DNA from 2 places in the Cupriavidus sp. MP-37 genome. Region 2 is predicted to be linked to the other one. Evidence: predicted binding sites of a transcription regulator. Region 2 holds the regulator's gene; the other holds the start of a gene.
What was found. The regulator NrdR, encoded in region 2, represses ribonucleotide reductase genes. The targets are predictions, from matches to a motif close to CACNANATNTNGTG.
Positions count from the first base shown of each region.

Region 1: LIN44_RS03715 (ribonucleoside-diphosphate reductase subunit alpha) is a predicted target of NrdR. The motif match lies at 1,505-1,518, and genes of this name have one in related genera.

Region 1 covers NZ_CP085344.1:782,909-786,313, forward strand. Annotated here, with positions in the region: gene LIN44_RS03705 (sigma-54 dependent transcriptional regulator) at 1-631, shown strand, start outside; gene ampD (1,6-anhydro-N-acetylmuramyl-L-alanine amidase AmpD) at 628-1,248, shown strand; gene LIN44_RS03715 (ribonucleoside-diphosphate reductase subunit alpha) at 1,744-3,405, shown strand, end outside.
Region 2 covers NZ_CP085344.1:1,204,977-1,208,381, forward strand. Annotated here, with positions in the region: gene LIN44_RS05665 (pilus assembly protein) at 1-1,159, shown strand, start outside; gene LIN44_RS05670 (type IV pilin protein) at 1,165-1,623, shown strand; gene nrdR (transcriptional regulator NrdR) at 1,639-2,103, opposite strand; gene glyA (serine hydroxymethyltransferase) at 2,258-3,405, opposite strand, start outside.

The DNA of each region.
Region 1 (3,405 bases), 420 kb from region 2:
CATCCTGGACCACCTGGCGGTGCGCTACGGCGATGCGCACCCCAAGCGGCTGTCGCCGGCGGCGCTGCAGCGGCTGGCGGCGTATCCGTTCCCGGGCAATGTGCGCGAGCTGGAAAACCTGCTCGAGCGCGCCTACGCGTTTGCCGAGAGCGAGGACATCGAGCTGGCCGACCTGGGCCCGCTGGACGCCGGCGCCGGGCGCGCCGGGCTGATGCCTGCACCGGCGCCGGCGATGGTGCCCCAGCCGATGACGCCATACCCTTACGCGCCCTGGGACACTGCGGGGGTTCCGGCCGCGCCGGCCGTGGCCACACCTGCGCCGGTTCAGGCCGAGCCGCAGCCGCCGGCAATGCACGCCCATGCAGCGCCCGAACCCGAGCCCGCCAGCGACCCCGCCGAGCGCGCCTGCCGCGGCATCGTCTTCCCGATCGACCTGCCCGCCAAACTGGAGGCCGTCGAGCGCGAGCTGATCCTGCAGGCGCTGGCGCAGACCAACTTCAACCGCACCGCGGCCGCGCCGCTGCTGGGCCTGAACCTGCGCCAGCTGCGCTACCGCATCCAGCAACTGGGCATCCGCGAAGCCATGGACGCCGCCGACCGCGGCGCGGCGGAAGGCGAGGGTACGCCATGACCGCGCCAGCGCGTTCTGCCTATCTGCCCGATGCCGACGGCTGGGTTCCCGCCGCCCGCCGCGTGCCATCGCCCAATTTCGATGCGCGCCCGGACGGCATGCCGGTGGACCTGGTGGTGCTGCACAACATCAGCCTGCCGCCCGGCCAGTTCGGCAGCGGCGACATCGAGGCCTTTTTCCAGAACCGGCTCGATCCGAACAAGCATCCGTTCTTTGCCACCATCCACCAGGTCCAGGTGTCCGCGCACTTCCTGGTCACGCGCACGGGCGAGCTGGTGCAGTTCGTGCCGTGCACGCAGCGGGCCTGGCATGCGGGGCAGTCAGACTTCTTCGGACGCGCGCGCTGCAACGATTTTTCGATCGGCATCGAGATTGAAGGCTGCGACGACCTGCCGTTCACGCTGGCCCAGTACGACACCGTGGCGGCGCTGGTGCCTGCGCTGATGGCCGCCTACCCGGTGCGTGCGATTGCCGGTCACAGCGACATCGCGCCAGGCCGAAAGACCGATCCCGGCCCGCATTTCGACTGGGCGCGCTTTGCCCGGCAGGCGGGCGTGGCGCCGGGCATGCTGCCCTACCAGGGCCGGGGCGCTGCAGAGAACGTGACGGATTCCTAACGTCATTGCCCGCCCCTGTGCGCCCCATCCCGGCGCACATGCCCCACGTCGGTGTGGGGCTATCGCAACCTCGCAACAATCGAAAAAATTTTTGTGAAATGTGCAGTTGCGAACGGTCTGGCCGAAACCCTTGCGAGTACTAGGCTTGCGGGCATGTGGCGCTGCCGCACAGCCGCCGGCGTGCCCGAAATAGCGGTTGTCAAGACTGGTCATTCGGATTCGTTTCACTATACTTAGCCCAGTTTTCCGAGTCACACACTATATCTAGTAGTCAAACCGGGGAGCCGGCCCCAGGAGCGAGGCAGCAGCCGCCACGTCTGCGCATAGACTGCAAACCTCCCCCGCAAGGCCGGCATCACAAGAGTCCCTGGCGAAATGTTCACGTAAAGGCAGTCTGTCGCACCCGCTATGCAGCCGGGAGGGACGTTCTTTTTCGCCGCATTTCGCCAGGGACTCTTTTGTCTCTAAATAGCCAGGGTAAAAACAGGAGTTCTCATGCAAACGGCCCAGAACGAAATCACCACGGGTGGCGCCGCCGCCGGCGTTGCCAGCCAGGCTTCGACCACGCAGCAGACCCCCAGCGCCGCGACCTCGAATTACCCGGATCACAAGATCATTCGTCGCAACGGTGCCGTGGTGGCGTTCGAGCCGTCCAAGATCGCCGTTGCCATGACCAAGGCCTTCCTCGCCGTCAACGGCGGGCAGGGCGCCGCCAGCGCGCGCGTGCGCGAGATCGTCGAGCAGCTGACCGACAACGTGGTGCGCGCGCTGGTGCGCAGCCGCCCGAGCGGTGGCGCCATCCATATCGAAGACGTGCAGGACCAGGTCGAGCTGTCGCTGATGCGCTCGGGCGAGCATGAAGTGGCCCGCGCCTACGTGCTGTACCGCGAGAAGCGCAAGGCCGAGCGTGCCAGCGCCAGCGCCGAAGCCGTGGCCCGCGTGCAGGAAGCCGGCATCACCATCAACGTGACCGACGCCGGCGTGACCAAGCCGCTCGACATCGTCGCGCTGCACGCCCTGATCGACAACGCCTGCTCCGGCCTGGGCAATGCCGTCAGCGCCGAGCCCATCCTGAAGGAAACGCTGAAGAACCTGTACGAAGGCGTGCCGATGACGCAGGTGTACGACTCCGCCATCCTGGCGGCGCGTACCCTGATCGAGAAGGACCCGGACTACAGCCAGGTCACCGCCCGCATCCTGCTGCACACCATCCGCAAGGAAATCCTGGGCACCGAAGTGACCCAGGCCGAGATGGCCACGCGCTACGCCGAATACTTCCCCAAGTTCATCGCGCGCGGCATCGAGGCTGAGCTGCTGGACGAGAAGCTGGCCACCTTCGACCTGGCCCGCCTGGGCGCCGCGCTGGACGCCGGCCGCGACTTCCAGTTCAACTACCTGGGCCTGCAGACCCTGTACGACCGCTACTTCCTGCATATCGATGAAACCCGCATCGAAATGCCGCAGGCCTTCTTCATGCGCGTGGCCATGGGCCTGGCGCTGAACGAGAAGGACCGCGAAGCGCGCGCCATCGAGTTCTACCAGCTGCTGTCGTCGTTCGACTTCATGTCGTCCACGCCGACGCTGTTCAACTCCGGCACCCGCCGCTCGCAGCTGTCGTCGTGCTACCTGACCACCGTCTCGGACGACCTGGAAGGCATCTACGAAGCGCTGAAGGAAAACGCGCTGCTGTCCAAGTTTGCCGGCGGCCTGGGCAATGACTGGACCAACGTGCGGGCGCTGGGCTCGCACATCAAGGGCACCAACGGCAAGAGCCAGGGTGTGGTGCCGTTCCTGAAGGTGGTGAACGACACCGCCGTCGCCGTGAACCAGGGCGGCAAGCGCAAGGGCGCGGTCTGCGCCTACCTGGAAACGTGGCACCTGGACATCGAAGAGTTCCTGGAGCTGCGCAAGAACACCGGCGACGACCGCCGCCGCACCCACGACATGAACACGGCCAACTGGATTCCGGACCTGTTCATGAAGCGCGTGATGGAAAACGGCGAATGGACGCTGTTCTCGCCCGCCACCTGCCCGGACCTGCACGACAAGGTCGGCAAGGAATTCGAAAAGGCCTACCTGGGCTATGAAGCCAAGGCCGCCAGCGGCGAACTGAAGCTGTTCAAGAAGCTGCCCGCGCTGCAACTGTGGCGCAAGATG
Region 2 (3,405 bases):
CACCTATGGCACGCCCGTGATCCGCCGCCTGCACAACGGCCAGTGGGCGGTGCTGTTCGGCAACGGCCTGGGCAGCAAGAGCGGTTCGGCCGGCCTGTTCATCATGCTGGTCGACCCGGCCGACGGCTCGCGCAGCTTCCGCTATCTCGGCACCGGCTACGGGCCGCAGCAGGATCCGGCCGGCGCCAACAGCAGGAACGGCATTGCCTATGTCACGCCGGCCGACCTCGACGGCGACCACATCACCGACTATGTCTACGCCGGCGACGTGTTCGGCAACCTGTGGCGCTTCGACCTGACCTCGGACAATCCGGACCTCTGGCGCGCCGGCAGCCGCCCGCTGATGCAGACCGGCGGCAAGCCGATCTCCACCAGGGTGGCGGTGGGCTCGGTGCCGGGCACCGGAACCGGCGCGTCGGCGATGCCGCGCGTGGTGGTGGCGTTCGGCACGGGGCGCCGGCTGGAGCAGACGCAGGGCAGCGAAGCGGTGTTCGAGCCGGGCGGGCAGGGGCTGTATGGCGTGTGGGACTGGGACATGGCGGGCTGGAATGCGATGGCCGGCGCGCAGGCGCGCTATGCATCGCTGGCCAGCGCCACGCGGCCGCTGGCCAGCGCCAACCTGACGCAGCAGTCGATTACCGCCGAAGGGCGCGCGGCCGGCGGCACGGTGACGGTGCGCACGGTCAGCGCGAACAAGGTGTGCTGGCAGGGCTCGAACGCCTGCGCGAGCGGCAACAACAAGTACGGCTGGCAGTTGCCGCTGCCGTCGGCCACGCGCGAGCAGGTGATCTACAACCCGGTGATCGCCTACGGCATGGTGATCGTGAACACGACCATCCCGCCCGGTTCGGCGCTGTCGCAGGCCCTGTCGTGCAACGCCGAGGTGCCGTCGGGCTTCACCATGGGCGTGTCGATGGGCTCGGGCGGCGCGGCCGCGCAGTCGTTCTTCAGCAGCACCAACAGCAGCACCTTCCCGCTGCTGAACAACGGCATTGTCAGCGGCATCGGCCTGAGCGGCACCGGCACGCCGTCGGTGGTGACCGCAAAGAAGCGGCCCTACCTGGTGCAGCAGACCGTGGGCGGCAGCGGCGCCATCACGCAGATCAACCCCGGCGCCAATGGCGCCGGCGCCCGCCTCAACTGGATACGCCTGCGCTGACGACCATGAACCTGCCTGCCTTCCCATCGCCGCGGCGCGCTGCCACCGGCTTCACACTGATCGAGATGATGATCACGGTGGCGATCGCCGCGATCCTGGCCGCGATCGCCTATCCGTCCTACAACGAGCACGTGCGCAAGTCGCGCCGCACCGACGCCAAGACCGCCTTGCTCGATCTCGCCGCACGCCAGGAGCGGTTGTTCAGCACGCAGAACGTGTATGGCGGCACGCCGGCGGCGCTTGGCTACGCTGGCGCGGCCTTTCCCGTGGCGATCCGGTCGGGCGGCCAGGCCTATTACCAGCTGACGGTGGCAGCGGGCAATCCGGCGACCAGCTATACCGCGACGGCGACGCCGATTGGCGCGCAGCAAGGGGACGACTGCGGCAGCTACACCATCAACCAACTGGGATTGCAGGGCAACACCGGGATGCGCGCCGGCGTGGCGTCGGCGCAGTGCTGGTAGCAGAAAACGCCGGCGTCAGCGCTTGCCGCTGCCGGCGGTGACTTCCGCCAGCACGTCCGAGAATTCGGACACGTCTTCAAAGCTGCGGTAGACCGAGGCAAAGCGGATATAGGCGATCTTGTCGAGCTTGCGCAGCTCGCGCATCACCAGTTCGCCGACCTGGCTGCTGGGGATTTCCTTTTCACCCAGGGCCAGCAGCTTTTCTTCGATGCGGGTGATGGCTTCGTCGATGGCTTCGGCCGAGACCGGGCGCTTGCGCAACGCCAGGCGCATCGAATCCTTCAGCTTGGCGCGGGCGTAGTCCACGCGCGAGCCGTTTTTCTTGACGATGGCGGGGAAGAACAGCTCGATCCGCTCATAGGTGGTGAAGCGGCGGTCGCAGGCTTCGCAGCGGCGGCGCCGGCGCACGGCATCGCCGTCTTCCGACATGCGGGTGTCGAGAACCTGGGTATTGGAATGACCGCAAAAGGGGCATTTCATGCCGGACCACCTTCAGTTGAACCCCATCGCCTTGTCCGTGTTGTCGTTCTGCGGCGGCGGGGCGGGTTGGCGAGACCCGCGGCCCACGCCCGGGAGGCACGGACCGCGGAGCTGCCGGCCGCCCATGCGCGTGCGCGCGGGCGGCCCGTCAGCGTCAGCCGTAGACCGGGAAACGCTTGGTCAGGGCCGATACCTGCTCGCGCACCGCGGCGATGTTGGCGGCGTCGTGCGGGTTGTCCAGCACGTCGGCGATCAGGTTGCCGACGACGCGGGCTTCTTCTTCCTTGAAGCCGCGCGTGGTCATGGCCGGCGAGCCGACGCGGATGCCCGAGGTGACGAACGGCTTTTCCGGGTCGTTCGGAATCGCGTTCTTGTTCACGGTCAGGTGTGCCTCGCCCAGGATGCGCTCGGCTTCCTTGCCGGTGATGTTCTTGGCGCGCAGGTCGACCAGCATCACGTGGCTCTCGGTGCGGCCGGAGACGATGCGCAGGCCGCGCGCGATCAGGGTCTCGGCCAGCACCGCGGCGTTCTTCACCACCTGCTGCTGGTAGGCCTTGAACTCGGGCGTCAGCGCTTCCTTGAAGGCCACCGCCTTGCCGGCGATCACGTGCATCAGCGGGCCGCCCTGGATGCCGGGGAAGATCGACGAGTTGATCGCCTTCTCGTGCTCGGCCTTCATCAGGATCACGCCGCCGCGCGGGCCGCGCAGGCTCTTGTGGGTGGTGGTGGTGACGAAGTCGGCGTGCGGCACCGGGTTCGGGTAGACGCCCGCGGCGATCAGGCCGGCGTAGTGGGCCATGTCGACCATGAAGTAGGCGCCGATCGACTTGGCCACCTTGCCGATGCGCTCGAAGTCGATGCGCAGCGCGAACGCCGAGGCGCCGGCGATGATCAGCTTGGGCTTCTTCTCTTGCGCCAGCTTTTCCAGCGCGTCGTAGTCGATGTCTTCCTGGGCGTTGAGGCCGTAGCTGACCACGTTGAACCACTTGCCGCTCATGTTCAGCGCCATGCCGTGGGTCAGGTGGCCGCCTTCGGCCAGGCTCATGCCCATGATGGTGTCGCCCGGCTTGAGCACGGCGAAGTACACGCCCTGGTTGGCCTGCGAGCCCGAGTTGGGCTGCACGTTGGCGGCTTCGGCGCCGAACAGCTGCTTGACGCGGTCAATCGCCAGCTGCTCGACGATGTCGACGTACTCGCAACCGCCGTAGTAGCGCTTGCCGGGATAGCCCTCGGCATACTTGTTGGTCAGCTGCGAACCCTGCGCGGCCATCACCGCGGGCGAGGTGTAGTTCTCGGAGGCGA